One region of the Bradyrhizobium sp. GCM10028915 genome, then DNA from elsewhere that is predicted to be linked to it. Evidence: predicted binding sites of a transcription regulator. Region 1 holds the regulator's gene; each other region holds the start of a gene.
The links. Region 1 encodes PhoB, which activates phosphate uptake and scavenging genes when phosphate is short. Its sites were predicted from a motif close to TGTCATNNANCTGTCAT; they were not measured.
Positions count from the first base shown of each region.

Region 2: the regulator PhoB is predicted to act here: its motif matches at 5,781-5,797, upstream of ACFQX9_RS38335 (UDP-2,3-diacylglucosamine diphosphatase).
Region 3: the regulator PhoB is predicted to act here: its motif matches at 6,271-6,287, upstream of ACFQX9_RS38475 (YbhN family protein).

Region 1 covers NZ_JBHTFN010000065.1:639,897-650,583, forward strand. The annotation lists gene ACFQX9_RS32705 (OpgC domain-containing protein) at 1-562, opposite strand, end outside; gene apaG (Co2+/Mg2+ efflux protein ApaG) at 767-1,159, shown strand; gene ACFQX9_RS32715 (Hsp33 family molecular chaperone) at 1,221-2,240, opposite strand; gene argF (ornithine carbamoyltransferase) at 2,405-3,340, opposite strand; gene ACFQX9_RS32725 (aspartate aminotransferase family protein) at 3,340-4,542, opposite strand; gene ACFQX9_RS32730 (GcrA family cell cycle regulator) at 4,998-5,510, shown strand; gene phoB (phosphate regulon transcriptional regulator PhoB) at 5,749-6,456, opposite strand; gene phoU (phosphate signaling complex protein PhoU) at 6,479-7,195, opposite strand; gene pstB (phosphate ABC transporter ATP-binding protein PstB) at 7,206-8,027, opposite strand; gene pstA (phosphate ABC transporter permease PstA) at 8,024-8,869, opposite strand; gene pstC (phosphate ABC transporter permease subunit PstC) at 8,874-9,863, opposite strand; gene pstS (phosphate ABC transporter substrate-binding protein PstS) at 9,963-10,687, opposite strand, start outside.
Region 2 covers NZ_JBHTFN010000072.1:130,512-141,198, reverse strand. The annotation lists gene ACFQX9_RS38360 (antibiotic biosynthesis monooxygenase family protein) at 13-330, shown strand; gene ACFQX9_RS38355 (RbsD/FucU family protein) at 361-804, opposite strand; partial or broken gene ACFQX9_RS38350 (caspase domain-containing protein) at 968-2,769, shown strand; gene ACFQX9_RS38345 (threonine/serine dehydratase) at 2,842-3,825, opposite strand; gene ACFQX9_RS38340 (glycosyltransferase family 4 protein) at 3,888-4,931, opposite strand; gene ACFQX9_RS38335 (UDP-2,3-diacylglucosamine diphosphatase) at 4,945-5,757, opposite strand; gene thiD (bifunctional hydroxymethylpyrimidine kinase/phosphomethylpyrimidine kinase) at 5,964-6,764, opposite strand; gene ACFQX9_RS38325 (Lrp/AsnC family transcriptional regulator) at 6,894-7,139, shown strand; gene ACFQX9_RS38320 (c-type cytochrome) at 7,164-8,093, opposite strand; gene ACFQX9_RS38315 (CHRD domain-containing protein) at 8,249-8,665, shown strand; gene ACFQX9_RS38310 (cystathionine gamma-synthase family protein) at 8,744-10,039, opposite strand; gene ACFQX9_RS38305 (cytochrome c) at 10,329-10,687, opposite strand, start outside.
Region 3 covers NZ_JBHTFN010000072.1:164,805-175,491, forward strand. The annotation lists gene kdgD (5-dehydro-4-deoxyglucarate dehydratase) at 1-118, opposite strand, end outside; gene ACFQX9_RS38460 (LysR substrate-binding domain-containing protein) at 243-1,148, opposite strand; gene ACFQX9_RS38465 (MFS transporter) at 1,272-2,612, opposite strand; gene ACFQX9_RS38470 (hypothetical protein) at 2,911-4,863, opposite strand; gene ACFQX9_RS38475 (YbhN family protein) at 5,018-6,100, opposite strand; gene ACFQX9_RS38480 (ferritin-like domain-containing protein) at 6,517-7,023, shown strand; gene ACFQX9_RS38485 (MFS transporter) at 7,178-8,581, shown strand; gene ACFQX9_RS38490 (EAL domain-containing protein) at 8,694-10,687, shown strand, end outside.

The sequences.
Region 1 (10,687 bases):
GCATCAGCACGATGTAGAGCGGCAGCACGTCCATGTTGACCGGACGGAAGCGCAGCAGCAGCGCCTGCACGATCGTGACGTCGGGCTGCTTGAGGAAATCCATGATGCCCATCTCTTCGGTGTAGAGCGGGTTCTCGAACCTGGTCGCGACGTAGGAGATTTCGGCAAGGAAGATCGTGAACAGGAAGACGTGGGCGACATAGATCTGCCAGACGCGCCGCAGGATGCGCGCGGTGGCGACGACGATGCCGGACTCCAGCATCGCCCGACCGTAGACGAAGGCGGCGGTATAGCCGGAGATGAAGATGAAGATCTCGGTGGCGTCGCTGAAGCCGTAATTGCGGATCGTGAACCAGGTCAGAAGGCTCGGCGGCAAATGGTCGATGAAGATCAGCCACAGCGCAAGGCCGCGGAATAGGTCGAGCCGGAGCTCGCGCTCGCCGATGGCGGGCAGCGAAATGGCCGGCGCGGCCGCGCGCCGCTTCGCTCCCGCGGATTTGACCTCCACAGGTTTAGCGGTTCCCGCGATCGTCGATCCCGTCACTTGGTCGGCAATGGTCATCGGGGGCCTAAAAACCCTTCCGCAAATCGCGACGTGGCAAGGAGTGTACCGGTCCGGCCGTCATCTCGCAAAGCGACCGGATCACAAGCAAGTACATTTGCAAGCCCATTTGGACGTGTACTTCCCTGCGAATTCTGGCGGGACGATGTCGCCAAGGCGTCTCCGGCGTTTGGTTCCGGAGCGGTTTTCGGTATGATGGCAATCATGTACCGCGCCGTGACCCGCCAGATCGAAGTGACCGTCGAGCCGAACTTTGTTCCGGAGCAGTCGTCGGCCGACCGCTCCCGTTATTTCTGGGCCTACACCGTCGTCATCACCAATTCCGGCGACGAGACCGTGCAGCTCAAGACGCGGCACTGGATCATCACCGATGCCACCGGCCGGCAGCAGGAGGTGAAGGGCGAGGGCGTCGTCGGCGAGCAGCCGACGCTCGCGCCTGGCGAACGCTTCGAATACACCTCGGGCGTGCCGCTCACGACCGCCTCGGGCTTCATGACCGGCCGCTACCAGATGGTCAGCGCGACCGGCGAACGCTTCGAGATCGACGTGCCCACGTTCTCGCTGGACAGCCCGGACAACAAGCGGGTGTTGAATTAGGGCAGGAGATGGTGGGCGCGCTCCGCTTTGGCCGACCCTATCGCACCTGCAGGCTAACGCCTTACGCGTCTTCCACGCCTGCTTCATCCGGCGTGAACTCGTACACCGAGCTGCAGAACTCGCAGGTCACGACGACCTTGTCGTCCTTGACCATCGCGGCACGGTCGTCAGACGAAAAGCTCTTTAGCATCGATGCCACCGCATCGCGCGAGCAGGAGCATTGCGCCTTCAAGGGCAGCGGATTGAACACGCGCACGCCGCGCTCGTGGAACAGGCGGTAGAGCAGCCGCTCCCCGGACAGCTCCGGATCGATCAGCTCAACGTCTTCGACGGTCTCGATCAGCGAGCGTGCCTCGACCCAGGCATCGTCTTCAGCGACGGCGTGCACTTCGACGCCTTCGGGCGCATCGCCGGGATGCAGATCGGCCTGCCGCGCACGCTCGGGCGCCTTCGGCAGGAACTGCATCAGCATGCCGCCAGCACGCCAGCGATGCTTGCCGCCGTCGTTCGAACGCCATTCCTCGCCGACAGCGAGACGCACGCGTGTCGGGATCTGCTCGGAGCGCAGGAAATATTCGTGAGCGGCGTCTTCGAGGCTGCCGCCGTCGAGCGCGACCAGGCCCTGGTAGCGGCTCATGTCGGGGCCTTGGTCGATGGTCATGGCGAGATGACCGTGGCCCAGCAGCGCGCCGGAATGCGTGCCAGTATCTTTGGCCTCGCCGAGGCGCGCGGCGTCGTAGCGCGCATAGGCGCGCAGGCGATCCGGCGCCTGATAGTCCACGACCAGGAACGACACCGGACCGTCGGTCTGGGCCTGGAGAATGAAGCGGCCCTCGAACTTCAGCGAGGAGCCAAGCAGCGTGGTCAGCACGATGGCCTCGCCGAGCAGCTTGCCGACCGGCGCGGGATAATCGTGCTTGGTCAGGATTTCGTCGAGCGCCGGACCAAGCCGCACCAGCCGACCGCGCACATCGAGCGCGTCGACCTCGTAGGGCAGCACGGCGTCATCGATCGGAACCGCGGATGGCGCGCGAACCGGGCCTTCAGGCCCGGTTTTCATATCAGGGGATTGGGAAACCATGGCGCTTTATCTGGGGTCGGAAGGCGGAATTGGAAGGGGGTGCGGGCTGAGGTCCGGAATGCAGAACGGATCGTACGCAACCAGGGCAAATTCATCGTCGTCCTGGCGAAAGCCAGGACGACGATGAAGACCTACTTCGCCGGCACGGCGGATACCGGCCCGGATTACTTCACCGCGTCGAAGCACCAGGCCAGAATGCCCTTTTGCGCGTGCAGGCGGTTTTCGGCCTCGTCGAACACGACGGATTGTGGACCGTCGATCACCTCGTCGGTGACCTCCTCGCCCCGATGGGCGGGCAGGCAGTGCATGAACAGCGCATCCGGCTTGGCAAGCGACATCAGCTGCGCATTGACCTGATAGGGCTTGAGCACGTTGTGGCGGTGCTCGCCTTCCTTGTCGCCCATCGACACCCAGGTGTCGGTCACGACACAATCGGCGCCGCGCACGGCGGCTTCGGCATCCGTGCCGAGCATGATCGGCGCGCCGGTCGCCTTGATGAAGTCGCGCATCGCCTTTTTCGGCGCGAGCTCCGGAGGCGTCGCGACATTGAGCTGGAACTTGAAGCGCTCGGCGGCGTGCGCCCAGGAGGCGAGCACGTTGTTGTCGTCGCCGGTCCAGGCCACGGTCTTGCCCTCGATCGGGCCGCGATGTTCCTCGTAGGTCATGAGGTCCGCCATCACCTGGCAGGGATGCGAGCGGCGCGTCAGGCCGTTGATGACGGGCACGGTGGCGTTTGCCGCAAGCTCCAGCAGCGCATCGTGATTGAGAATGCGGATCATGATGGCGTCGACATAGCGCGACAGCACGCGCGCGGTGTCGGCGATGGTCTCGCCGCGGCCGAGCTGCATTTCGGCGCCGGTGAGCATGATGGGCTCGCCGCCGAGCTGGCGCATGGCGACGTCGAAAGACACCCGCGTCCGCGTCGAGGGGCGCTCGAAGATCATCGCCAGGGTCTTGCCTTCGAGCGGCCTGACCGGCTGATGCGCCTTCTGCTTCGCCTTCATCGCGGAGGACGCAGCGAGCATGCGCTTGAGCTCCGACAGCGGCAGCTCGTTGATATCGAGGAAGTGCTTCGGTGTTTTATCGGGCGACTTGCTCATCAGCTTGCCGCCCGCTTGTTGCCGGACAACGCAGTGCAGGCGCGCTCGAGCCGCCCGACGCTGTCCTCGATCTCGGCTTCGGTGACGATCAAAGGCGGCAGGAAACGCACGACATTGTCGCCGGCACCGACGGTGAGCAGCTTTTGGTCGCGCAAGGCTGCAACGAGATCGCCGGAGGGCACCACGGCCTTGATGCCGATCAGGAGGCCCTCGCCGCGCACTTCGCTGACGACATCGCCGTGACGGTCGATCACGGAGGCGAGCTTCTGCTTGAGCAGCAGCGACATCCTCTGCACGTGGTCGAAGAAGCCGGGCTTGAGCATGACGTCGAGCACGGCGTTCGCAGCCGCGATCGCGAGCGGATTGCCCCCGAAGGTCGAGCCGTGCGAGCCCGGCGTCATGCCGGACGCCGCTTCCGCGGTCGCAAGGCAGGCGCCGATCGGGAAGCCGCCGCCGAGCGCCTTGGCCAGCGACATCACGTCGGGTTCGACGCCAAGGCGGCGGTACGCGAACAGATCGCCGGTGCGGCCCATGCCGGTCTGCACCTCGTCGAAGGCGAGCAACAGACCCTTCTCGTCGCAGAGCTGGCGCAACGCCCTCAGGAAGGCGGGCGTTGCCGAACGCACACCGCCCTCGCCCTGGATCGGCTCGATCAGGATGCCGGCGGTCTGCGGACCGATTGCCTTTTTCACGGCATCGAGATCGCCATGCGCAACCTGGTCGAAGCCCTCCATCGGAGGGCCGAAACCTTCGAGATATTTTGCCGATCCCGTTGCGGCCAGCGTCGCCAGCGTGCGGCCATGGAAGGCGCCTTCGAAGGTGATCATGCGATAGCGGTCGGGATGACCCTTTGCGGCGTGATAACGGCGCACGACCTTGATCACGCATTCCAGCGCTTCGGCGCCGGAATTGCAGAAGAACACGAAATCCGCGAAACTTTCATTGCACAGGCGGGCGGCGAGCTTTTCGCCGTCCGGGCTCTGGAACAGATTCGACATGTGCCAGAGCTTCGTGGCCTGCTCCTGCAACGCCGCGACCAGCGCCGGATGGGCATGGCCGAGCGCATTCACCGCCACCCCGGAGGTGAAATCGAGATAGCGCTCGCCATTGGTCGCGATCAGCCAGCAGCCTTCGCCACGCTCGAAACCAAGGTCGGACCTGGCGAAAACGGGGAGCAAATGCGGCGCTGCGCTGTTAGTCATGATGGTCACTTGAATGTTGCGGACGGAGTGAGCGTGCATTGCGCAACGCACCATCGACCGGCCCGGAAAACGAAACGTGCCGCCTCTTGAGGGCGGCACGTGCGACTATCTTAGGCCTGGTGAAACGGGTGTCAATGCCGCCCGGAAAGCCTCGCGAAACGCTGAATCCGTAGTCTTGCGGTGCCGATTTTGCGGGATATGGCCACGGAACATGTGGAAGCGAGTCGGCGGACTCTTGCGCGGGAGTCACGCCATATTGTAGCGTTTGGATTGTCAGATACGACATCTCGTGCAGTGGTTCTGATCTTTAAGTCCTTATGTACCGGCGTAAACGTTCGGGCGTTCAAGACGCGCCCGGCGAGCCTTAAGGGATTCTGGCGGCACGGGTTTTTGAAGGCTTAGGCATTCGCTGCGAGGCCCCAGGATGGCTGGCGCGCAGCGAGGGAAAGGGTGCAATGACGGTTTTGACCTGGTCCGATGATCGCGTCGAGCAGCTGAAAAAGCTCTGGGAGGCCGGACTTTCGGCCAGCCAGATCGCGGCGGAGCTCGGCAATGTGACCCGCAATGCCGTGATCGGCAAAGTGCACAGGCTCGGCCTTTCGGGCCGCGCCAAGAGCCCATCATCGGCAGCGCCGCGGCCGCGCAAGGCGCGCCCCGCGCAGCACATGATGCGGGTGAGCCGCCCGATCTCGCGCGGCAACACCGCGCTGGCGCAGGCCTTCGAGGTCGAGGCTGAGCCGGATCCGGTCACCTACGACAACGTGGTGCCGATGAGCCAGCGGCTGTCGCTGCTGGAATTGAACGAGGCGACCTGCCACTGGCCGGTCGGCGATCCCTCGAGCCCGGACTTCTTCTTCTGCGGTGGAAGGGCGCTGTCCGGACTGCCCTATTGCGCCCAGCACTCGCGCGTTGCGTACCAGCCCGCGTCGGATCGGCGCCGCGCACCGGTAAAGCCGGGTCCCCGTTAGTCGTCACGCGAAGACAGTTCAACAATTTCAGTGTCGTCCCGGCCTAGTGCGCAATTGCGCACGGGGGGCCGGGACCCATACTCCGAGCACGCAATAATCGTGCGGAAGGGGTCACTCCGAGTCTTCGCCAAACCACGTTCGGTGGTTATGGGTCCCGGATCAGCGCTCGCTTCGCTCGCTTGTCCGGGACGACGGCTGAGAATGCAGGGACAGCTCGCCAACAAACAAGCCTGCAACCCTACACCTGCTCCGCCTTCGCGAAGCGATCATCCAGCGCGTAGCCGGCGCCGCGGACGGTGCGGATCGGGTCCTGCTCGCGGCCGAGATTGAGCAGCTTGCGCAGGCGACCGATATGCACGTCGACGGTGCGCTCGTCGATATAGATGTCGCGACCCCAGACGCTGTCGAGCAGCTGCTCGCGCGAGAACACGCGCCCCGGATGCTCCAGGAAGAACTCCAGCAGGCGATATTCGGTCGGACCGAGATCGATCGGCCGGCCCGAGCGCGCCACGCGGCGCTTGTCACGGTCGAGCTCGATGTCGCCAAAAGCAAGGACGGTGGCGAGGCGCTCCGGGCTCGCGCGCCGCAGCAGGCCTTTCACGCGCGCCAGCAGCTCCGGCACCGAGAACGGCTTGACGATGTAATCGTCGGCGCCGGTCGCAAGACCCCGCACCCGCTCGCTCTCCTCGCCGCGCGCGGTGAGCATGATGATCGGAAGCTGCTTGGTCTCGGGACGGGTGCGAAGCCGCCGGCACAATTCGATGCCTGACAGGCCCGGCAGCATCCAGTCGAGCACGATCAGATCGGGGATGTGCTCCTTGAGGCGGGTGTCGGCGTCGTCGCCGCGCATCACCGTCTCGACGTCATAGCCGTCGCCTTCGAGGTTGTAGCGGAGAAGCTCGGTCAGGGCTTCCTCGTCCTCAACCACCATAATGCGTGCGCCCATCGGGTCGTCGCTCCTTAAGTCTTCAGGTGTTCGGTACCGTGTTGGCAAAGGTCGTCATGTCGCCCTTCGGCCGCTTGTCGGTGATCGCCTGGCCCTCGATCATGTAGAACACGGTCTCGGCGATATTGGTGGCGTGGTCGCCGATCCGCTCGATGTTCTTGGCGCAGAACATCAAATGGATGCAGAACGAGATATTGCGCGGATCCTCCATCATGTAGGTGAGGAGTTCGCGGAACAGCGAGGTGCAGATGGCGTCGACTTCCTCGTCGCCCTTCCACACCGCCATCGCCGCCGGCAAATCATGCGCGGCATAGGCGTCCAGCACCGACTTGACCTGCTGCTGCACGAGGTCGGTCATGTGCTCGAGGCCGCGGAACAGCTTGAGCGGATGGAAGTCCGTCTCCAGCGCCGCAACCCGCTTGCCCATGTTCTTGGCGAGGTCGCCGATGCGCTCGAGATCGGTCGCGACGCGCATGGCGCCGACGATCTCGCGCAGATCGACCGCCATCGGCTGGCGGCGGGCGATGGTGAGCACCGCACGCTCCTCGATGCGCTTCTGCAGCGCGTCGAGCTCGGTGTCGATGGCGACGACGCGCTGGCCGAGCGGGACGTCGCGGCGGATCAGCGCGTCGACGGACTCGACGATCATGCGCTCGGCGATGCCGCCCATCTCGGCGACCAGGCGAGTGAGTTCCTGGAGGTCGGTGTCGAAGGCCTTTGCGGTATGTTCAGAACCCATGTCGCGTCTCCTAGCCGAACCGGCCGGTGATGTAATCCTGCGTGCGCCGATCGGACGGCGACGTGAAGATCTTGCTGGTGTCGTCGAACTCGATCAACTCGCCGAGATACATGAAGGCGGTCTTGTCGGAGACGCGCGCCGCCTGCTGCATGTTGTGGGTGACGATCGCAATCGTGTAATCCTCGGACAGCTCCTGGATCAGCTCCTCGACCTTGGCGGTCGAGATCGGGTCGAGCGCCGAACAGGGTTCGTCGAACAGGATCACCTCGGGCCTCACCGCGACGGTGCGGGCGATGCAGAGGCGCTGCTGCTGGCCGCCGGAGAGCGACAGGCCGGAGGCGTTGAGCTTGTCCTTGACCTCGTTCCACAGCGCGCCGCCGCGCAGCGCCTTCTCGACGCGGCCGTCCATCTCGGACTTCGAGATCTTCTCATAGAGACGGATGCCGAACGCGATGTTCTCGTAGATCGTCATCGGGAACGGCGTCGGCTTCTGGAACACCATGCCGACGCGGGCGCGCAGCAAATTGAGGTCCAGCCTGGGGTCGAGGATGTTGGTCTGATCGAGCATCAGCTGACCGGTGGCGCGCTGGCCGGGATAGAGGTCGTACATCCGGTTGAAGATGCGCAGCAGGGTCGACTTGCCGCAGCCCGACGGTCCGATGAACGCCGTAACACGGTTGGCGCCGAGCGTCAGGTTGATGTTCTTCAGCGCATGGTGCTCGCCGTAATAGAAGTTCAGGTTACGCACGGTCACCTTGGGGGGCGCCTCGGGCAGCACCGCCGCGTGCGGCAGTCCACCGGACGCGCTCATCGACACGGAAAGATCACTCATTTTGCGGTCCTCTCGGCGCCAAGGATGCGCGCGAAAATATTAAGGGCAAGAACGGTCAGGGTGATGAGCAGCGCCCCGCTCCAGGCCAACTGCTTCCAATAGGCATAGGGGCTCTGCACGAAGTTGTTGATGGTCACAGGCAGGTTCGCCATCGTCTTGTTCAGGCCGAGGCTGAAGAACTGGTTCGATAGCGCGGTGAACAGCAGCGGCGCGGTTTCACCGGCGACGCGAGCGGTCGCGAGCAGCACGCCGGTGATGAGACCCGATCGGGCAGCCCGATAAGCGATCCGCTTGATCACCAGCGAACGCGGCAGGCCGAGCGCCGAGGCCGCCTCGCGCAACGCGTTCGGCACCAGCAGCAGCATGTCCTCGGTCGTGCGCAGCACCACCGGGATCACGATGACCGCGAGGGCGAGCGAGCCTGCGATCGCCGAGAAGCCGCGCATCGGCACCACCACGGCGCCGTAGATGAACAGGCCGATGATGATCGACGGCGCCGAGAGCAGGATGTCGTTGATGAAGCGGATCACCGAGGTCAGCCGGTCATTGCGGCCGTATTCGGCGAGATAGGTGCCGGCGAACATGCCGAGCGGCGCGCCGATGCCGACGCCGATCACGGTCATGATCAGCGAGCCGACGATGGCGTTGAGCAGACCGCCCTCGTTCGATCCCGGTGGCGGCGTGTTTTCGGTGAACAGCTGGACATTGAGTCCCGCCAGCCCGTTGTAGAGCAGCGTGATCAGGATCAGCGCGAGCCAGGTGACGCCGAAGGCGGTTGCGGCGATGCAGAGCCCGCGGACGACGATGTCCTTGCGGCGGCGGCGTGAATAGATCGGATTCATGGCGCTAATTCCCCGCCTTCTTTTCCAGCCGCATCAGCATCAACCGCGCCGCTGCGAGCACGAAGAACGTCAGCACGAACAGCAGGAGGCCGAGCAGGATCAGACCGGACTGGTGCAGGCCGTCGCTCTCGGCGAACTCGGATGCGATCGCCGCCGAGATCGTGGTGCCCGGCGCAAAGATCGATGACGAGATCCGGAACGAGTTGCCGATGATGAAGGTCACCGCCATGGTCTCGCCGAGCGCGCGGCCCAGCGCCAGCATGATGCCGCCGATGACGCCGACCCGGGTGTAGGGGATCACCACGCTGCGGACGACTTCCCATGTGGTGCAGCCGACGCCGTAGGCGGCTTCCTTCAGGACCGGAGGCACCGTCTTGAACACGTCGACCGAGATCGAGGTGATGAAGGGCAGCACCATGATGGCAAGGATCAGCGCGGCATTGAACAGGCTGAGATAGGACGGGGGACCTGCGAAGATCGCGCCCAGCACGGGAACGCCGTCGAAGATCTTGATCATGAAGGGCTGGAACGTGTTGGCCAGGAACGGACCCAACACGAAGAAGCCCCACATGCCGTAGATGATCGAGGGAATACCGGCGAGCAGCTCGATTGCCATGCCGATCGGGCGGCGCAGCCATTGCGGGCAGAGCTCGGTGAGGAAGATCGCAATGCCGAGACCCACGGGAATGGCGATCAGCATCGCGATGAAGGAGGTGACGAGCGTGCCGTACATCGGCCCGAGCGCGCCGAGCACCGGCGGATCTGCGGAGGGCGCCCAGCGCTGCGTCCACAGGAAGGAGACGCCGTATTCTTTCATCGCCGGGAAAGCGCCGACGATCAGCGAAATGATGATGCCGCCGAGGATCAGAAGCACCGAGATCGCGGAGAGCCGCGTAATCCAGTAGAAGGTAACGTCGCCGAGCTTGAACGCGCTCAAGGCCTTGGCGCGGTTATACGGTCCGGCGTCGTCGATTACATCGCTCTGAACGGCCATCTCTGCCACGCCGATCCCCTGTACCAGATAGTATACGTTTTTTGTTGGTCCGTGCCCCGGATGCAGCGCAGCGCATCCGGGGGCACGAGCGTCGCGAACCTAGCTCTTGATGTCGGCAGCCCAGGTCTTCTCGATCAGCTGAACGACCGGATCCGGCATCGGGATGTAGTCGAGCTCTTCAGCCGCCTTGCCGCCGCTCTTGAAGGCCCAGCGGAAGAATTTGATGGCTTCCTGCGAGGCCGCCTTGTCGGTGGCGTCCTTGTGCATGAGGATGAAGGTCGCCGCCGTGATCGGCCAGGATTTCTCGCCGGGCTGGTCGGTCAGGATGACGTAGTAGCCGGGAGCCTTGGCCCAGTCGGCGTTGGAGGCGGCCGCCTGGAAGGCTTCGACGGTGGGCTGCACAGGCTTGCCGGCCTTGTTGATGAGACCGGTGTAGGTCAGCTTGTTCTGCTTGGCATAGGCGTACTCGACATAGCCAATCGAGTTCTTGGTCTGGCTGATGTTGCCGGACACGCCTTCATTGCCCTTGGCGCCGACGCCGACCGGCCACTCGACCGCGGTACCCTCACCGACCTTGCTCTTCCAATCCGCGCTGGCCTTGGCGAGGTAGTTGGTGAAGTTGAAGGTGGTGCCCGAACCGTCCGAACGGCGGACCACGGTGATGGCCTCCGAGGGCAGCTTCACGTTCGGGTTGAGCTTCTTGATCGCGGCGTCGTCCCATTTGGTGATCTTGCCGAGATAGATGCTGGCCAGCGTCTCGCCGTCGAACACCAGTTCACCGGGCTTCACGCCCTCGATGTTGACGACGGGCACGATGGCACCCA
Region 2 (10,687 bases), on a different contig from region 1:
AGGTGTAGAAATATGATTGGTGAAGTGATTGTCATTGGCGATCTGCAATTGCGTGACGGCGCCTCTGTCGACGAACACGACCGACTCGGCGCGCGCATGTACGACGTCGTCAGCCGTCTTCCCGGCTTTGTATCGGTCAAGTCGTTCAAGGCCGACGACGGCGAGGAGCTCACCGTGTTCCGTTTTGCCTCGGAGGAAGCCCTCGAAGCCTGGCGCACCCATCCCGAACATGTCGAGACGATGAAGCGGGGACATGCCGAATTCTACGCCAGCGGCTTCCTGCAGATCTGCAAGGTGATCCGCGAGGTCGGACCATTCGAGCACGCGTGACGCCGTCCCGCATGGTTCGATCGTGCGCTGCTAGCTGATCACACCCTTCCTGATCAGGAAGCATCCGTAACTGCTGCTGTCGCCGACCTGCACGACGCCAAAGCTCGCCGCCGCTGCGCGATAAAAATCCGGCCGCGAGAGTTTTCCGGGCGTGACGGGCCGGCCGGCGGCGCGTTCGATCTCGGCGAGCACCGCGCGCTGCACGTCGGGGACGCGGTCGGGATCGTCGACCGGCATCATCACGCGGACCGGATCGGGATCGAAATCGTCGAGCGGATAGACCGACATGATGGCGCGAATCGCGGTCTCCATGCTCATGCCCGGCAACTGGATCAAGCGCTGCGAATGCGTGCTCTGCGCGATGCGCGCCGAGGGGTGATTGGCATCGACGAAAGCGAGATCGTCGCCATGGCCCATGGAAGCCAGCAGCCAAAGCAGGTCGGGCGTGAGGATCGGATCGATCGATTTCAGCATGTGACGGACTGTCCTCCCATTGGGCGCCCACCTCGGCAGGTCCAAGCGTGATTCAGATCACGCAGCCTACCATGGTGATGGGGATCACGGACATCAAACTCGAACGCGGCCAAGTTTGCCGGCAACCAATCTCGTATCGAGATCAGTGCCAAAGGAGCACGCCATGTTCCGCCTAAAACCTTTCCTGATGACGGCTAGCCTGCTGGGGAGCCTGTTCGGCTTTGCCTGCGGCCCAGTTTCCGCGCAAGTCGCCCCGGTCGAGCCGGCCCCGACCGCGCTGCAAGGCCCGGAACAGCGCGTCGCGCTGGTGATCGGCAATTCGAACTACCAGAACGCGCCGCAGCTCGCCAACCCCGACAATGACGCGGAGTCCATGGCGAAGTTCCTGAACTCCGCCGGGTTCGAAGTGGTCGCCGCGACCGACCTGACCCAGAACGACATGCTCCGCGTCGTCCAGGACTTCTCCGCCAAAGTGTCGGCGCGCGGTCCGAACACGGTGGCGATGGTCTACTACGCCGGTCACGGCGTGCAGCTCGCCGGCGAGAACTACCTCGTTCCCGTCGACGCCAAGGTCTCGAGCCAGACCGAGCTCGTCAACAACTCCGTCCGCCTGGTCGACGTGATGTCGACGCTGGAGACGATCCCGAGCCGCATGCGCATCGTCATCCTCGACGCCTGCCGCAATAACCCGTTCCCGAACGTGAACGATGCCGGCCGCGGTCTGGCCATCGTCGATGCCCCGAACGGCTCGATCGTCGGCTACTCGACCGCGCCGGGCGCCGAAGCCAGGACGGCGCCGGCGGCCACAGCCCCTACACGCAGGCCTTCCTGAACGTCGCGCGCGAGCCCAACGTGCCGATCGAGCAGCTGTTCAAGCGCGTGCGCCTCGAAGTGAACCAGACCACCAGCGGCGCGCAGATCCCGTGGGAGAGCTCGTCGCTGACGTCTGACTTCACCTTCTTCGGCGACACCGCTGTTGCCGCCAACCGCGCGCCGGTGAATGCGCCTGTGGTGCAGATGGCCTCCAACCTGCCGAGCCGCTCGACCCGCCAGGCCTATGACTACGTCGTGTCCGAAGCCCGGCCGGAGTACTATCAGGAGTTCATCACGATGTATCCCCACGACCCGCTGTGCGATCACGTCCGCTGGCTGCTCAACAACCTGCTGCTCACGCAGGCCTGGCACAAGACGGTGCTCGCGAACTCGCCGGTCGCCTACAAGAACTTCTACGACAACTACGGCAACACGCCCTATGCGCAGGTCGCACTGAAGCTCCAGATGCAGCCGAAGCAGATCCCCTTGATGCAGGCGACCAAGTTCCTGGCGCCGCAGAATATCGCCCCGACCTTCAAGATCGGCAATCTCGGCCAGCCCAAATACATGCCGCAGCAGCAGGGTAATGGCGGCGCGCAAGTGAACGGCAATTTGCCGATCGTGCAGAAGTCGGGCGACAATAACGGCATCGGCAAGCTCGGCAATGGCGGCCAGATCGTCAACCTGCCCGCGGGCAACAACCAGCCCAACCAGCAGAACGGCACGCCGTCGCAGACCCCGGGCAAGATCGTGACCCTGCCTGCGCCGACCAACACCACCAACAACAATGGCGGCATCGGCAAGATCGTGACGCTGCCTGCGACCAACAAGACGCCGAATGGTACTGCCAACGGCACAACCAGTGGCAATCCTGGCAAGATCGTGAGCATGCCGGTCAATGTCGGCAAGGGCGGCACGACCATCGATACGAAGCCCGTCAACGTTCAGACGCAGAACAACCCGATCCGCATCAACAACGGGGCGAGGATCAGCAACAACCCCGTGAACAAGGTGCAGGTGCAGAACAACAACCACCCGCAGTTCAATGAGACCAACCGGATCGTCAACAACGGCAGCAACAACTTCCGGCAGTCGATGAACCAGAGCCAGGGTGCCAACGGCGGCAACAACCACCGCGGCTTCATGCACTGATCGCGGTCGGCCACACACGACAAAGGGCAGAGCGGAGACGCTCTGCCCTTCTTGATGTCAGAGGATTGATTATCAGGCCACCAGCTCCGCAAACAAATCGGCGTCGACATTGCCGCCGGAGAGCACGATGACGACGTTCTTGCCGGCAACATCAAGTCGTCCCGCAAGCAGCGCCGCCAGGCCGACCGCTCCGCCCGGTTCGACCACGAGCTTCAGCTCGCGATAGGCAAAGGCGACGGCCGCGCCGACTTCCTTGTCCGAGGCAGTGACGCCGCGCGCGAGCAGCTTGCTGTTGATCGCAAACGTCATCTCGCCGGGGATCAGGGCCATCAGCGCATCGCATATGGTGCGGCCGGCGGGTGCGTGCGGCTCGCGATGGCCCGCGGTCAGCGAAAGGCCGTGATCGTCGAACGCGTCGGGCTCGGCCACCACGATCTCGGCCAGCGGAAAACGCGCCTTCACAGCCGTTGCAACGCCGGCGATCAGGCCGCCGCCGGAGGCCGGGGCGACCACGATGTCGGGGCTGAGACCGAGCGCCGCCATGTCCTCGGCGATCTCGCGGCCGGCGGTGCCTTGACCGGCGATCACGAAGGGATCGTCATAGGGCCTGACCAGAGTCGCGCCGCGCTTCTCGGCGATGCCGCGCGAGATCGCCTCGCGGTCGTCGCGGTCGCGGTCGTACAGCACGACCTCGGCACCGTAGGATTTGGTGCGCTCGCGCTTTGACAACGGCGCATCCGCGGGCATCACGATGGTCGCCTGCATGTCGAGGATCTTGGCCGCCGCCGCCACGCCCTGGGCGTGGTTGCCGGAGGAGAACGCAACCACGCCGCCGGCGCGCTTGTCCTGCGGGATCGAGGCGACCTTGTTGAAGGCACCGCGAAACTTGAACGACCCGGTGCGCTGGAGCATCTCCGGCTTGAGATAGACCTTTGCACCGACACGCTCGTTGAGCACGGGAAAGGACAACAGCGGAGTGCGGACGGCGAAAGGTGCGATCACGCGTGCTGCGGCGTCGATATCGGCAGGGCCGATCGGGAGAAGCTGTTCTGTCATGCCTGATGTTATCGCGCCGGATGAGGCCCGGGCAAGGCATCTCCGCGCGAGGCTTTGGGCTCTCAGGCGACGAATCGCGCCGGCTCTGCCCCGTTTCGGCCGGGCATTACCGCGCCGACGGCCAAAATGCTGTCGATAAAAGCCCGGGCCGAGGCCTCCCAGGTGTAGTTGGCGGCGAATTCCACGCAGTCCTGCCGGGAGATGTCGAGCGCGGCAAAGCAGGCGCTGCGCAGATCGTGATCGAGCGCGCCAACCGGCGCATCGCCGATCACGTCGCGGGGGCCCTTCACCGGGAAAGCCGCGACCGGCAGGCCGCTCGCCAGCGCTTCGAGCAGGACCAGGCCGAACGTGTCGGTCTTGCTCGGAAATACGAAGACGTCGGCCGCAGCATAGATGTCCGCCAGCTCCTCGCCGTGCTTTTCGCCGAGGAAGATCGCGTCCGGATAGGCCTCCTCCAGCGCGACACGCGCCGGGCCGTCACCGACGATCACCTTGGTGCCGGGCAGCTCGAGGTCGAGGAACGCCTCGAGATTCTTCTCCACGGCAACGCGGCCGACCGAGAGGAACACCGGCGCCGGCAGGCAGAGATCAATCTCGCGGGGATGGAACAGATGGGGGTCGACGCCGCGCGGCCACAGCACGACATTGTCGAAGCCGCGCTCGGTCAGCTCACTGGCGAGCGCCGGCGTCGCCGCCATCACGGCGCGGCTGGGGCTATGGAATCGGCGCAGCGCCCGCCAGATCAGCGAGCCCGGCACCGGCACGCGGGCGCGGACATATTCGGGAAAGCGGGTGTGGAAGCTGGTCGTGAAGGGCAGCTTGCGCTGCCGGCAATAGCGGCGGACCATCAGGCCGATCGGCCCCTCCGTCGCGATGTGGATGCTGTCCGGGCGCGCCTCTTCGATCAGCTTCGCGATTCTGCCCGGGCGCGGCATGGCCACCCGCACGTCCCGATAGCTCGGCATCGCAAAGGTGCGGAACGATTGCGGCGTCAGGAACGAGAATTCGACGTCGAGACTTTTGGCGGCGTCGGCAAGCTTGGTCAGCGTCCGAACCACACCGTTGACTTGCGGGTGCCAGGCGTCGGTCGCGACCAGGATGCGCATCAGGCTGCCTTTGTCATGCAGCTCTGGCTGCGACCTGCGGGACCTGTGCCGGCTTCTCGGCCTGGTCCGCCCAGGTGATGATCTCGAAATGGCCGTCGTCGTGCTCGACCAGCGCCGTACAGCTCTCGACCCAGTCGCCGCAATTCATGTAGCGGATTCCGCCCTCGTCGCGGATCACCGCGTAATGGATGTGACCGCAGATCACGCCGTCGGCGTCGTGGCGCCGTGCCTCGGCAGCGAGTGCCTGCTCGAATGCGCCGATATAGTTGACGGCGTTCTTGACCTTCTGCTTGGCCCATTGCGACAGCGACCAATAGGGCACCTTGAACATGCGCCGGAAGAAGTTGACGAAGCGATTGAGCTGAATCGCGAAATCGTAGGCCTTGTCGCCGAGATGGGCGAGCCAGCGTGCGTTCTGCACCACGAGGTCGAAGATGTCACCGTGGATGACGAGATAACGCCTGCCGTCCGCGCCGATGTGGACGGTGTTCTCGACCACGTCGATGCCGCCGAAATGCGTGCCGTAATAGTTGCGCAGGAACTCATCGTGATTGCCGGGGATGTAGATGACCTTGGCGCCCTTGCGCGCCTTGCGCAAAAGCTTCTGGACGAGGTCGTTATGCGATTGCGGCCAATGCCAGCTCGATTTCAGCGCCCAGCCGTCGACGATATCGCCGACGAGATAGATCGTGTCGGCATCATGGAAACGCAGGAAATCGAGCAGAAGATCGGCTTGAGAACCGCGGGCTCCGAGATGAACGTCGGAGATGAACAACGTGCGAAAGCGCCGCTCCGGGCTCTCGTCACTCACATCGTAACTTCCCATGCGCCAGCCTGTAACAATGTCCCGTGACAGGGGGATGACCAATCGAACCTTTGAGGCACCCTCAGATACGAATCGCGCTTGCCTCGCCCACCCCGCGAATATCAGTCGCATGCGACAATCAGGCGACATGGCGTCGCAGCGCCCTCCGCAAGAACCCGGAGCTGCATGGCGGGACGGACTAGCGGTGGCGCGCTCGCGAGCGGCGTTCAGTAAAATTTGTGGAAATGATGGATCGGGCCGTGGCCGTGGCCGACGCTGAAGCGATCGGCGGCCGCGATCGCCGCGCTGATCCAGGCCTTGGCGTTGCGCACGGCGCGCTCGAGATCCTCGCCCCTGGCGAGCCCTGCGGCGACCGCCGAGGACAGCGAGCAGCCGGTGCCATGGGTGTTGCTTGTGGCAACGCGCGGCGCGGCGAGCGCGATCGTGGTGCTGGCATCGACGAGATAATCGATACTCTCGGCGCCCTCGCCGTGGCCGCCCTTGATCAGGACCGCACGACAGCCGAGCGCCAGCAGCCGGCGCCCCTGGCTTTCGATCTCGGCCTCGCTGGCCGCGACCGGCTCGTCGAGCAGAGCCGCGGCCTCGGGCAGATTGGGTGTGATCACCGAGGCCAGCGGCATCAGCTTGATGCGCAGGGCATCGACGGCATCGGACGCGAGCAGGCGATCGCCCGACGTCGCCACCATCACGGGATCGAGCACGATATGCCCGGGCGCCCAGCGCGACAGCGCGGCCGCGATCGCATCGATGCTGGCGGCTTGCGCCACCATGCCGATCTTGACCGCGCCGACCTCGAGATCGGAAAACACCGCGTCGATCTGCGCGGTGACGAATTCGGCGGGCACCGCGTGAATGCCGGTGACGCCGCGCGTGTTCTGCGCCGTCAGCGCCGTGATGGCCGAAGCGCCAAAAACGCGGAGCGCGGCGAAGGTCTTCAGGTCGGCCTGGATGCCGGCGCCGCCGCTCGAATCGGAGCCGGCAATGGTCAGCGCTACGGGTGTCGTCATGGGGCGATCTTCAGCGTTTTCGAAGCCATGGCCCGTCCTAGCGCGCCTCTCCCAGCCCAGCAAGTTCGCTTGCTAAATCCGGCCGGGTTTGGCCTATTAGCCGTCAGATATGCTTTCGGAGTGACCGCGATGGTTCCCTTTTTCGTCCAGATCAAATGCAAGCTCGGCCAATCCTATGTGGTCGCCAATGCGCTTGCCGAAGCCGAGATCGCCTCCGAGATCTATTCCACGGCCGGGCAATACGACCTGCTGGTGAAGTTCTACGTCGACAACGACACCGATATCGGCCACTTCGTCAACGAGAAGGTGCAGGTGCTGCCCGGCATCCAGGACACCCTCACCATCATCACCTTCAAGGCGTTTGGCGCGAGTTGACCGTCCGGAAAAGAGCGGGCCTGATCAGGCGCCGCCCTCCTTGCGCTTGGGACGCGGCGGACCGTCCACCGGCGGCAGCGATTTGAGATAGTCCGCCATCGCCGCGAGATCGTCGTCCGGCAGTTGCGAGGTGTTCTTGATCACCCGCGTCATCGCGCCGCCGACGCTGTCGCCGTCGGGCAATTCGCCGGTCTTCAGGAAATAGGCAATATCCTTCGCGCTCCACTCGCCAAGGCCCTTCTGGGTGATGTTGGGCACCCATCCCTCGCCTTCCGGATTGGGGCCTCCAGCGAAGCGTTGTGCGGCGGTGATGCCGCCAAGCGCGTTGCGCGGGCTGTGGCATTCCGCGCAATGGCCAAAACTGTTGACGAGATAGGCGCCGCGATTCCACTGCGGTGACTTCGCGCTGTCGGGGACGAAGGGCTTGTCGTCCAGAAATAAGAATTTCCAAATGCCGACGTTACGCCGGATGTTGAACGGAAAGCGCACATCGTGGTCGCGCACCTTGCCTGCGACGGCCGGCAGCGTTTTCAGGTACGCAAAGAGATCGATCACGTCCTCGCGCCTGGCGTGCTGATAGGACGTATAGGGAAAGGCCGGAAAATAATGCCCTCCGTCCGGCGAGACCCCGTGCATCACCGCATTGACGAATTCGGCATCGTTCCATTTGCCGATGCCATCGGTCGGATCGGACGAGATGTTCGGCGCGTAGAACGTTCCGAACGGCGACTTGATCGCGACGCCGCCGCCGAGCCTGAGACGATCGGGCTGGTCGGGGACGGCATGGCATGAGGCGCAGCCGCCGGCGTTGAACATCACCTGGCCATTGGCAAGATCAGGGACGCGGGCAGGCGCGGTGCCGACGGCCGCCCCCACCGGCGCGCTGAGCCACCAATAGACGCCGGCTGTGGCGAGTGCGGCGAGCAGCGCCACGGAGATTGTTCGTCGCAACATGCGGTCCTTTCGTCATCGCGGCGAAGCTTATGACCGATGTCCTCGCGGCTCCAGCCACGAAGAATTTAGCCCACCGCGGCCTGAAACGGGAATAAACTGCAATGCCGGCTGTTGGAAGTTTGGCAGCCCAAACGGGTTCAGCAGGGAGAAAAATCATGAACAAGATCGTCATCGCCATGTCAGTGCTTGGCGCCGTTGCTTTTGCGGGTTCGGCCAGCGCGGAAAAGCTGAAAGCAACGCTCGACGCCAAGTCCGAGGTCCCCGCAACGACCAGCAGCGGCACCGGAACGGCCGATCTGGATTACGACGCCGCCAGCAAGAAGCTGTCCTGGAAGGTCACCTATTCCGGCCTGTCCGGGCCCGCCACCGCCGCGCATTTCCACGGACCTGCCGAGCCCGGCAAGAACGCCGGCGTTGCGATCCCGATCCCAGGCGCTGCGACCAGCCCGGCCGAGGGCTCGGCGACGCTGACCGACGCGCAGGCCGCCGATCTGCTCGGCGGCAAACTCTACGTCAACATCCACACCGCGGCCAATCCGGGCGGCGAGATCCGCGGTCAGGTGACGAAGTAAGCTTTCGAGCGATCCAACAAAAGGGGCGGCTGCTTGCGCAACCGCCCTTTTCGATTCCGCGTAGCGCTGGCGCAGGCGTCACACCTCAGGTTCGGCTGCGTTCAGCGCCTGCGCGAGGTCGGCGATCAAATCCGACGGGTGCTCGATGCCGATCGACAGCCGGATCGTGGAATCGAGCACGCCGATCTTCCGGCGGATGTCAGCGGGGACGCCGGAGTGGGTCATGGTGGCAGGCAGGCTCGCAAGCGACTCCGTTCCACCAAGGCTCACCGCCAGCTTGAGGATTTGCAGCGCGTTGAGGAATTTCATGGCGGCGGCCTTGCCGCCGACGATGTCGAACGAGAACGTGGACCCTGCCCCCGAGCATTGCCGCGCAAACACAAGTCCGTCCGGCGACGCCGCGTCGTGATGACCGAGATAGTGCACCTTGGCCACTTTGGGATGATCGCGCAGATAGTCCGCCACGAGGCGCGCATTCGCATCCGCCTTTTCCATGCGCAGGCTCAGCGTCTCGAGCGAGCGGTTGATCATCCAGCAGGAATGCGGATCGAGCTGGGTGCCGATGGCGCCCCGCAGCGCCTTGATGCCTTTCACCACCGCCTTCGCGCCGAGCGCGGCGCCCGCGATCAGATCTGAATGACCGCCGACATATTTCGTGAGCGAGTACAGGGAAATATCGGCGCCGTGCTCGATCGGTCGCTGAAACACCGGTCCGAGCAGCGTATTGTCGCAGGCGATGATCGGAACGTGTCCTTGGGTCTTTCCGATGCTCTCAGCGACACGCCGCATCATCGCGATGTCGACCAGCCCGTTGGTCGGGTTGGCCGGGGTCTCGATCAGGATCATCGAAACCCGGCCCTTGCGCATGGCCTCCTCCGCGGCCTGGCTGATCACGGCTTCATCGACGCCATCGGCGAAGCCGACGGCGCCGATCGACAGACGCGCAAGCGTATTCGTCAGCAGCGTTTCCGTGCCGCCGTAGAGCGGCTGCGAGTGCAGAATGACGTCGCCGGGGCGGACGAACGCCAGGATCGTGGTCGCGATGGCCGCCATGCCGGATGAGAACAGCGCACAGCTCTCGGTGCGCTCGTAGATCGCGAGCCTGTCCTCGACGATTTCGCTGTTGGGGTGATTGAAACGCGAATAGACCAGGCCTGCGCCCATCCCTTCCGGCGGCTCACGCCGGCCGGAGACGAAATCGAAGAAGTCCTGCCCGTCCTCGGCCGTCTTGAACACGAAGGTCGAGGTCAGGAACACCGGCGGCTTGACCGCGCCTTCCGACAATTGCGGATCGTAGCCATAGGTCAGCATCAGCGTTTCCGGATGCAGCATATGGTTGCCGATGTGCGTCTTAGACGGGAACGGTTTTACCATGGCTTGTCTCGCTGTTGCTGATTGAGGCGCTCGCCGCGGGTTGGAACTCCTGATGTCGTGACGCAGTCAGGAGAGAGATGCGTCAGCGTCAAAAGCTCACGCCAATGCCGCGGCGGCTGGAGCAAAGATAGCTGCTCCGGCAGCGATCCGTCAGGCCTTGCGGATAGAATTTCCAGCAGCGCTGCGCGCCGACATGGAAAAAGCGGCTGCTTTCGCAACCGCTTTTTCCCGATTCCTAGTAGCCCGGATGGAGCAAAGCGCAATCCGGGCTACGAATCTTTTTCTTCCGTCAACCGTTCTTCACACGAAACGTCTCGTGGCAGCCGCCGCATTCCTTGCCGACCGCGGGGAAATTCGCCTTGAGCGAGTCGAGATCCTTGATCTTGCCCTTGGCCTCGCCGACGACCTTGGCGAAGCTCGCGACCTTGGCATCGAACCCGGCCTTGTCCTCCCAGATCTTCGGCGAGGCGCTGTAGTCGCCGTCGGGCTTCATACCCTTTGCGCTCGCCGGAAACAGGTGCGGCAGCTTCTTGGCGGTGTCCTCGAACTGCGCCAGCGCGCTGTCCACAGTGGCCTGATCATAGGGCTTCTCGCCCTTGACCATGGCCGCCACTGCGCCGGCGTTCTTGCCGTTGCCCTTCATGAGAG
Region 3 (10,687 bases), on a different contig from region 1:
TGTTGGCGCGGTAGGTCGCCTCGTCGAAGGAGTAATCCGCCTTGAACGGCGTGACGGGGAAGGACAGGAGGCCGGATCCGATCTTCTGGGCCATTTCCTGCGGGGTCATCTTGCTCATGGGCGCTGCTCCCTGGTCTCGTGTTGTGGAGGACGCAAAGGCTGCGCGTCCATGCGCCGTGGTTTAGGAGACCGTTCGATGCGGGTCCAAGCCAAAGCCTATATCGACCAATGCGAAATCAGCATCAATCTTCCATCACCTCCGCCGAGGACAATTCGCTCGCGATTTTGACGAGCGCCGACAGCAGCGGATTCTCGTCGTCGCGGCGCCAGACCATGAACAACTCGACCGGGACGCGGGTGCGCAGCTTCAGCGGCCGCAGGCGGACGTCCGCGATCTTCAGGCTCGCGGCCGCCGCCGGCACGATGGCGAGGCCGAGGCCGGCGCGCACCATGGCGAGGATGGAGTGGATCTGGCTCAGGTGCTGCACATAGCGCGGCAGGATGTCGGCGCGGGTGAACAGCGCCACCAGCACGTCGTGAAAGTAACGGCTCTCATAGGGCGAATACATCACGAAGGGCTGGTTGTCGAAATCCTTGATCGTGATGGTCTCGGCATTCGCCAGCGGATGCTTTTTCGGGATCGCGGCGAGCAGGGGCTCGGCGACGACGCGGCGGCTGGCGATTTCGGGGCGCGCGATCGGCGGCCTGAGCAGGCCGGCATCGATCTGGCCCGAGGTCAGCGCCTCGAACTGGTCGCCCGACACCATCTCCTTCAGCGAGAAGTCCACCTCGGGCAGCTTGGCGCGGCAGGCGGCGACGAGCTCCGGGAGGAAGCCGTAGGCTGCGGCCGCGGTGAAGCCGATCTTCAGCGAGCCGGACTTGCCGAGCGCGATACGGCGGGCGACCTGCGAGGCGCTTTCCGCAAGCTTCAGGATGCGCCGCGCTTCCGGCAGGAAGCTGCGCCCGGCAGGCGTCAGGCGCACCGAGCGGCTGGTACGCTCCAGCAGCGGCGCGTCGATGATGTGCTCGAGCACCTGGATCTGCCGGGACAGCGGCGGCTGGGTCATGTTCAGCCGCGCGGCGGCGCGGCCGAAATGCAATTCCTCCGCCACCGTGACGAAACAGCGGAGCTGGTTGAGGTCGAACATCGATACATGCCTTAGATGGATAAGGCGTTTCCCCGGCGCTTCTAGCATCGATTACTCCCAAAACAAAGACGGCGGCCGTGAAGCCGCCGTTAAGTTGCCTGGTCAAGCTCCCATGGGGAGCCCTCAGGAGGAACGTTTGAGCACCACGCGCTCGATCTTGCCGACGACCACGAGATAGGCGAATGCGGCCACCAGCGCATTGGCGCCGACGAATATCAGCGCACCGTTGAAGGAGCCGGTCGCGGCCAGGATGTAGCCGATCACGATCGGGGTGCTGATCGAGGAGAGATTGCCGAAGGTGTTGAACAGGCCGCCCGAGACGCCGCCGGCTTCCTTCGGCGAGGTGTCGGAGACGACAGCCCAGCCGAGCGCGCCGATGCCCTTGCCGAAGAAGGCGAGCGCCATGAAGCCGACCACCAGCGCCTGGCCGTCGACATAGTTGCAGGCGATGATCGACATCGACAGCAGCATGCCGCCGACGATCGGGATCTTGCGCGCCATCGTCAACGAGCCGGTCTTGCGCAGGATCGCGTCGGAGATGACGCCGCCGAGCACGCCGCCGATGAAGCCGCACAGCGCCGGCAGCGTCGCGACGAAGCCGGCTTGCAGGATCGACAGGCCGCGCTCCTTGACGAGGTAGACCGGGAACCAGGTCAGGAAGAAATAAGTCAGCGTGTTGATGCAGTACTGGCCGAGATAGACGCCGAGCATCATGCGGTTGGAGAGCAACTGGCGGATATGCTCCCATCCGGAGCCGGCCTCGGGCGCGCGCTCTTCCTTGGGAGCGTCGAGGTCGACCAGCGCACCCCCTGCCTTGATGTAATCGAATTCGGCCTCGTTGATGCCGGGGTGCTCTTTCGGCCCGTAGACGGTCTTGATCCAGACCAGGCCCATGACGATTCCGAGCGCGCCCATCACGAAGAATACGTAGCGCCAGCCGTAGTCGTGCGCGATCCAGCCCATCAAGGGTGCGAAGATCACGGTGGCGAAATACTGCCCGGAATTGAAGAACGCAGACGCGGTGCCGCGCTCATTGCCCGGAAACCAGGCCGCAACGATGCGGGCGTTGGCGGGGAAAGACGGCGCTTCGGCGATACCGACGAGGAAGCGTAGGCCGAACAGCACGGTGATCGCGGTGCCGGCGCTGAAGAAGCCGACCCAGCCCTGCATCGTCGTGAACAGCGACCAGACGATGATGCTGAAGGCATAGACAAGCCGGGAGCCGTAGCGGTCGAGCAGCCAACCGCCCGGCACCTGCGCGATCACATAGGACCATCCGAACGCCGAGAAGATGTAGCCGATCGCGACGGGATCGAGGTGCAGCTCCTTGGAGAGCGCGGGGCCCGCGATCGACAACGTGGCGCGGTCGGCATAATTGACGGTCGTGACCAGGAACAACATGGTCACGATGAACAGCCTGACGCGAGACCTTCTCACATCCGCTGCGGACATCACTGCGCTCATTGCGCGCCTCCTTAGAACTCGAAACGTTTCCCCACTGCGATTCCTAGAGGCGCGCGCGGCAAAGTGTCCAAGTTCAAGGCAGTATCGATCGATGCTGCTTTTGGATTGATGGAACGGCAGGTGGGAGGAACGATCGAGGTGACGGCGAACCCGATCGCACCACGCGCGCCGTTGTCATTCCCGCGAAGGCGGGGAATCCAGTACGCCGCGACGTCTCGATTCAATCACGTCTGTCACGGAGTACTGGATCGCCCGCCTGCGCGGGCGATGACAGTGTGCGGGTAGAGGCTGCGCGCGTCTACTGCCGCGCGGCCGGCAGCAGCGGCGCGAGCAGCCCGCGTGTCACGCCCGGCGGTGCCGCATCCAGACCCAGCACGGCGCTTGCCGCCGGCAGTGCCGCGTCCGCCATCGCGGCGTGGCCTTCGGCGCTCGGATGCACGGCGCCGCCATAGACGGCGGAGAGCACGCCCCAGGTCGCGTCGTGGATGTCGGTCGGCTGGCTCGCCGCCGGCAAGCCTTGCGGATAGGTCATCGCGGCGAAATAGCTGTCGTTGGCGTCGCGGATCCACCGCGCGCGCGGCAAATAGGCGCGGAATTCGGAGGCGCCGCGGCCGCACAGCATCGGCTGGCTCGCCGCACTCACGATATCAGGATTGAAGCTCTGGCCGTTCTCGGCAAAGCAGGTGCGGTCGAATTCGGGATCGTTGCCCGAATGCGCGCAGAAGCCGTGATCGGCGAACGCCGCCTGATGCGAATCCACGAAGGTCATGCGGTCGGCCTCGGGATCGCGGCACAGCGCGCCACGGGTGCAGGTGGCGAGCCCCTTGAGTTGCGGCAGGAATTCAGTGTCGACGAAAGTCGAGACGCGGGCGAGGCGCTGCGGATCGGCGTTGAAGGACGGATGAACGTCGAAGCCGGCGCGGCCGCCGCGGCAGGGCACGCCGCCATCGGCGAGCGCCGGGTTGGCATAGGAGACGTAGACCACATGCGAGAGGTCGCCGCCGACCAGCGGCTTCAGCGCCTCGCGCAGCTTGACGAAATTCTGCGGCAGTTCGCGCGCCAGCGCATCGCGGGAATCATCGACGCTCGCCATCACGCCGGAGCGGCGGAAAATCGCGCGCTCGGTTGCGGTCTCGACGATCACGTCGGCGACGAGGCCGGAGAAATAGACGTCGTTCGCGCCGACCGAGAGCAGCACGAGGTCGAGCGTGCGCTCGGGCTGGCGTTTCCTGGCGGCGGTCAGCGCCTCGCGCAGCTCGGCGACCTGCGCGTTCACGCTGATGTTGCAGACGCCGGTCTTGCCGGGCGGGCATTCGCGGGCGCGTTGCGAGCCGAGCAGCCCGTCGCTGATGCTGGCGCCGGTGCAGGCGAGCGGCAGAAAGGTCACCGCGACGTGGGTGTAGCGTACCGCAAGCGCCAGCGCGGTGCGGGCCTGATAGCTGTAGAGCGATCGGTGGCAAGGCGAGTTGAACCAGAGGGCGCTGTAGCGCTGCCAGTTGGCAAGCGTATCCGGCGCTTCGCAAGCGCGGCCGCCCTTGAAGCCGGCGCGGCTCGGCCGATAATACTGCGCGCCGGCGGTGCCGAGATAGGAGCGGAAGCAAAAACCTTCGTCCGACAGCGCCAGCGGCCGGTCCGGATTGCCTTCGCCCGAGGCGATGCTGTCTCCGAGGCCAGCGACGAAGATGTCGCGGACCTGGATCTCGGTCTGGACCCGCTGGGTCGGATCGGAGCCGGAGGAGACATCGACGCTCGCGACCGTCTGCTTGCCGTAGCGGACCCGCAGATTGATCGGCTCGGCGCAGTCGAAGGTGGATTGCTGCGGCCCGTCGCCGTCGTCGAACGACCAGGCGCAGGTGGCGCCGACCGGCACCGGGCCGGCGAGGCGCACGGTGACGGGATGGTCGATCGGGGTGAGGTAGTTTTCCTTCGTGTTGTCGCGGGTGCAGGGCTGGTTGACCCGGCCTTGGAGGTCGATGCAGAGCCGGTTGACCATGTTGCGGGCCCAGCCGCGGCCCTCGCTCTGGAGCTCCAGCGATTGCTCGGCGGCGAGGATGCTGCGGTTACGCGCGTTCTCGACATGGAGCAGGAAGTCGCGCTCCTCGCGGAACAGCCGGAAGCGGTTGCGCACCTCCCAGCTGATCTGCATGGCGCCCGCGTCCTGCGCGGCCGTCCGCTCCGGCGGGAAGGCGGTGAGGAGCCCGGCGAGCAGCAGGGCACCGGCGAGGAAACGGCGATGGAAGAAAGGGATCATGGCCCGCGTCTTCAACGGCAAAGTTGAGGCGGAAATAAGAGAGCTGCCCTCCGCCTGCAACATTGGTTTGACGGTTTTGCCAGTCGGCGTCTAGCGGACTATCGTGGGAGCATGATCTTTCCGGAAAAGCGCTTCGCACTTTTCCGGATCACGCTCAGCGTTTGCTGGCCTGCCGCAGCGACCGCTCGCGCTCCATCGCTGCCACCTGCTTGGGCAGGTTGGCCTGCGCGCAGGCCTCCGCCAGCCGTCGGCGCTCCTGCCAGGGCTCCACCACATTCATCCAGAGCTCGCGTGCGCCCATGATGGAGATGGCAAGACCGAACGGGATCACGAAATAGAGGATGCGGAAGACGAGGAGCGTGGCCAGAAGCTGCTCGCGGCCGAATTCGGGCAGCGCCACCAGCATGGCGGCGTCGAACACGCCGAGCGAGCCGGGGGCGTGGCTGGCGAAGCCGAGCAAAGTCGCCAAAATGAACACCACGGAGAGCGACAGGAAGTCGATCTGCGGAGTGGCCGGCACCAGAAGGTACATCGCCAGCGCGCAGAATCCGAGATCGACGACACCGATCAGGATCTGCACCAGCGTCAGCGGCGCTGAGGGCAGCACCACCTTCCAGCCTTTCTGGCCAAGCTCGCGGCGCTTCTCGCCCATGCACAGCCAGACCAGATAGGCGCCGATCGAGGCGAGGCCGCCGATCGCAATCAGCCGGTTGATCGACGACGGCAGCTGATCCATGTAGGAGGCGGCATCCGGATGGATGGCCATGCCGATCGAGAGCACGAAGATGTTACCGAGCCAGAAGGTCAGGCCCGACAGAAAGCAGATTTTTGCGACGTCGATCGCATTCAGCCCGTAATCCGAATAGATCCGGAAGCGGATCGCGCCGCCGGTGAAGACGGTGGCGCCGATATTGTGGCCGATCGAATAGGACGTGAAGCTGGAGAGCGCTGCGATGCGATAAGGCACGTGCTTCTTGCCGATCGTTCGCAGTGCAAAAAAGTCGTAGAAGGTCAGCGTACAGAACGCGAAGCATACGCAGATCGCCGCCAGCCCGATATTGCCGCGGGGGATCTCGGTCAACGCGGTCAGGATGACCCCGGTGTCGATGCCCTTGAGCGTCCGCACCAGCGTGGTGATCGCGAACGCGATGATGAAGACGCTCGCCGCAACGCCGAGTCGCCGCCAGCCGATCCATCTCTTGAAGCCGCGCTTGAGCGCGGTCAGCAGTCCGTGCATTCATCCTCCCGGCGGGGGGCAAGACCGACCAGGCCAGACATTGGCCGGTCGGATGCGATCAGTGCCCGATGTGGGCTTGGATCGCTAGGCATGATGTAGCTCATTTAAGGCAAAAACAGTGACTTGTGCAGCCCTTGACAAGGATAGGTTCTGCCTTGGACCAGCTACTTTGTCATACGCGGTTCACATCGGACGCTCGTTAAGCATATGAGTCGTGGCACCGGTCGCGTCCGTCCGTGACATAGTCTCAGACCCTGCATGGCCGGCATTGTTCCAGCGCAAGGGATGCGGGCTTTTTTGGAACGACGATGCCGTGCGCTGGTTAGTGCCCCATCAGCAATCGAACATGGCGGAATAACCGGCTTCTCCTGCGAGCCGGTGCCTCCGTGTTCCCACAACCCGAGAGGATCGGACCGATGGGATTGTTCACAAAAGACATCAAGACCATGAACGACCTGTTCGTGCATCAGCTCCAGGACATCTATTACGCCGAGCAGCAGCTCACCAAGGCTCTGCCGAAAATGGCGGATAAGGCGACCGATCCGCAGCTGAAGCAGGGATTTTTGACGCACCTCGAAGAAACCAGGGAGCACGTCAAGCGCCTCGAGGAAGTGTTCAAGATGCACGGTGCGCAGGTGAAGGCGGTCGATTGCCCCGCGATCGACGGCATCATCGAGGAAGCCGACGAGACCGCCGGCGAAGTCGCCGACAAGGCAGTGCTCGACGCCGCGCTGATCAACGCGGCACAGGCGGCGGAGCATTATGAGATCGTCCGCTACGGCAGCCTGATCGCCTGGGCCAAGCAACTCGGCCGCAACGACTGCGCCAGCGTGCTCGCCAAGACGTTGGAAGAAGAGAAGGCGACCGACAAGAAGCTGACCACGATCGCCGAGAGCAAGGTGAATCTGCGCGCTGCGAGCTGAGGGCCAGGCGTAGCCAGGATCGAGCGTCGCGCGGTCATCCGCGCGACGCTCGAACATGACGCATCCGTCCCGCATCCATCATTCGACCCTTGTCGTAACATGACGAGGGGCAGGAAGCGTATCGTTCGCATGGGGCTGCAACCGAGATGGGAGCATGCGAGTAAGCACCGCCAGATACGAAGCCTTCGAAGCCGGCGTGCCGCATTCCGGCTCCCGGCTTGCGACGTCCCTCACCCTTGCCGCGATGAGCCTTGGTTATGGCGTGGTGCAACTTGACGTCACCATCGTCAACACCGCGCTCGACGCGATGGGCAGGACGCTCGGCGGCGGCGTCGCTGAGCTGCAATGGGTTGTCAGCGCCTACACCATTGCGTTTGCCGCCTTCATCCTGACGGCCGGCGCGCTCGGCGACCGAATCGGCGCCAAGCGCGTCTTCATGGCGGGCTTCGCAATCTTCACCGCGGCCTCGCTCGCCTGTGCGCTGTCGCCCAATGCGACCGTGCTGATTGGGGCGCGGCTGGTCCAGGGCCTGGCGGCGGCGATCCTGGTGCCGAATTCTCTTGCCCTGCTCAATCATGCCTATCCGGACGACCGCGAGCGCGGCCGCGCCGTCGCGATCTGGGCGGCTGGTGCGAGCCTCGCGCTCACCGCGGGCCCCTTCGTCGGCGGCGCGCTGATCACGCTGGTCGGCTGGCGCGCGATCTTTCTCGTCAACCTTCCGATCGGCCTCATCGGCCTTTGGCTGAGTTGGCGCTATGCGACCGAGACCACGCGCGCGCCCTCACGCGAGATCGATCTGCCCGGCCAGCTCGCGGCAATTGGCGCGCTGGGGGCGCTCGCCGGCGCGATCATCGAGGGAGGCGCGCTTGGCTGGCAGCATCCGGCTGTGCTCGCGTCGTTCGCTTCAGCCGCTCTCCTGGCGGTGCTGTTCGTCTGGCGCGAGAGCCGCGCGACGCAGCCGATGCTGCCCCTGTCCCTGTTCGATCACCGGCTGTTCAGCCTGACCGCGCTCGTCGGCCTGCTCGTGAACGTCGCGATTTACGGGTTGATCTTCGTGCTCAGCCTTTACTTCCAGAGGATCAACGGCCTGTCAGCGTGGTGGACCGGTCTCGCCTTCGTGCCGATGATGGCGGTGGTGCTGCCGGTCAATCTGCTGGCCCCGCGCCTCGCCGAGCGTATCGGCCCGTGCCCGACCATCGTCGTCGGAGCCTGCGTCTCGGCGCTCGGCTGTCTCGGCCTGCTGTGGATCGAGGCCGGCACAAGCTATTGGGCGATCTTTGCGCAGATGATCGCGATCAGCAGCGGACTTGGGCTGCTGGTGCCGCCGCTGACCTCGACCTTGCTGGGCAGCGTCGAGAAGGCACGCTCCGGCATCGCGGCGGGCGTCCTGAACGCGACGCGGCAGACAGGCAGCGTGCTCGGCGTTGCGCTGTTCGGTTCGCTGGTGGCCTCGGAAGGCGCGTTTGTGACCGGCCTGCACCTGTCGCTGGTCGTGTCGGCGGCCGTGCTGCTGCTCGCCGCCGCCGTGATCGGCCTCGGCGCGCCTTCGCGCGGATGAACAATCCGAGCGATTGAACACAGCTTCCGTTCACCATCCCCGAAACAGGCACGTAGCCGGTTACCGACTGTCCATCTCTGTCGGCTCAAGTGTGGGTCGATAGGGGCCCGCAATGCATCAAGTTCTCTACTGTCTCACCGAGGAGCACGACTGGCGGCTCGTCGCGCTTGGCGGCGCGGTGTGCCTGCTCGCAAGCGCGGCGGCGATCAGCCTGTTCCACCGGGCACGTGCGACGCACGGCCCGGGGCGCCTGGCCTGGATCGCCTTGGATGCGGCCGTCAGCGGATGCGGCATATGGGCGACGCATTTCATCGCGATGCTCGCCTACGGGCCTGGCGGCGCCGGCGCCTACAACATCCCGGTGACGATCCTTTCGCTGATCTTCGCGATCTCCGTAACCTTTGTGGGGCTGAGTCTCGCAGCATCTTCCGCGCGCGCGCCGTGGATCGTGCTCGGCGGCGCCATCGTCGGCACCGGGGTCGCGACGATGCATTATACCGGAATGGCGGCCCTGGAGATGCCGGCACGGGTCGACTGGATCGGGAGCACGGTTGCCGCCTCGGTACTGTTCGGAATTGTTTTCGCGGCGCTCGCGCTGTTCGTCGCTGCGCGGCGCGACGACCTCTTCCACGCGCTGACCGCAAGCACACTGCTGACGGTCGCCATCGTCGCACATCATTTCACCGCAATGGGCGCTGTCGTTCTGACGCCGGATCCGACGCTCGCGATCAGCGGGTTATCGATCCCGCCGGCCTCATTGTCCTTTGTTACCGCGGGTGCCGCAGTTGCGATCATCGCGATTGCGCTGGTGGCCGCGCTGCTCGATCGCCGCGCCAAGGGCGAACTGGGCCGCCAGCAGGTCGTGCTGGATACCGCGCTCGAGAACATGTCGCAGGGACTGTGCATGTTCGATGCGGACGGCAAGATCATCCTGTTCAACGAGCGTTATGCTGCGATGCTTGGCCGCACCGACATCCTGCTCACCGGCCGACTGCTGGTCGACGTGCTGCGGGAGGAGCAGGCGAAGGGTCAGTGGCAGGGCGATGCCGGCGAATTCTTCGCGCGCCTCGTCGCCGACGCGCGCGAGAGCCGCACCACGACCGACATCGTGACCAGGTTCGGCCGCTCCATCCGGGTCGTCAACCAGCCGATGCAGGGTGGTGGCTGGGTCGCGACCTTCGAGGATATCACCGAATGGCTGGAGGCCCAGGCCAAGATCTCGCACATGGCCCGCCATGACGCGCTGACCAGTTTGCCGAACCGCGTGCTGTTCCACGAGCAGCTCGTGCAGGGACTGCGCCGGACCGGATCGGGCGACCAGCTCGCCGTGCTTTGTCTCGATCTCGATCACTTCAAGGACATCAACGACTCGCTCGGCCACCCCACCGGCGATGCGCTGCTCAAGGAGGTCGGGCGCAGGCTGAAGGTCACCGTCGGGGAGAGCGACACCGTGGCGCGGCTCGGTGGCGACGAATTCGCCGTGGTCCAGATCGGACGTTCCGAGGAAGCCGCGGCAAGGTCCCTTGCCGGCCGCCTGGTCGAGGTGATCTCGGCGCCTTACGAGATCGACGACCATCAGATCATCATCGGTGTCTCCATCGGCATCTCGCTGTCCCCGCAGGACGGCGACAATCCCGATGAACTGCTGAAGAACGCCGACCTCGCGCTGTACCGCGCCAAGGCGGATGGTCGCGGGACCTATCGCTTCTTCGAGACCGGCATGGATGCGCGCGCACAAGCACGGCGTCTGCTGGAGATGGATATGCGCGCGGCGCTGCAACGTGACGAGTTCCAGCCGTACTACCAGCCGATCCGCGACGTCGCCAGCGGTCGCGTCGTCGCGTTCGAGGCGCTGCTGCGCTGGAATCATCCGCAGCGCGGCCTGATCGCGCCCCTCAGCTTCATTCCATTGGCCGAGGAGACCGGCCTCATCATCCAGCTCGGCGATTTCGTGCTACGCTCCGCCTGCACCGACGCCGCGACCTGGCCTGACGATGTCGACGTCGCGGTCAACCTGTCGCCCGTGCAGTTCAGGAACCCAAATCTGATCGCATCCGTGACCGAGGCGTTGGCGTTGTCGGGCCTCGACGCGCGCCGCCTCGAACT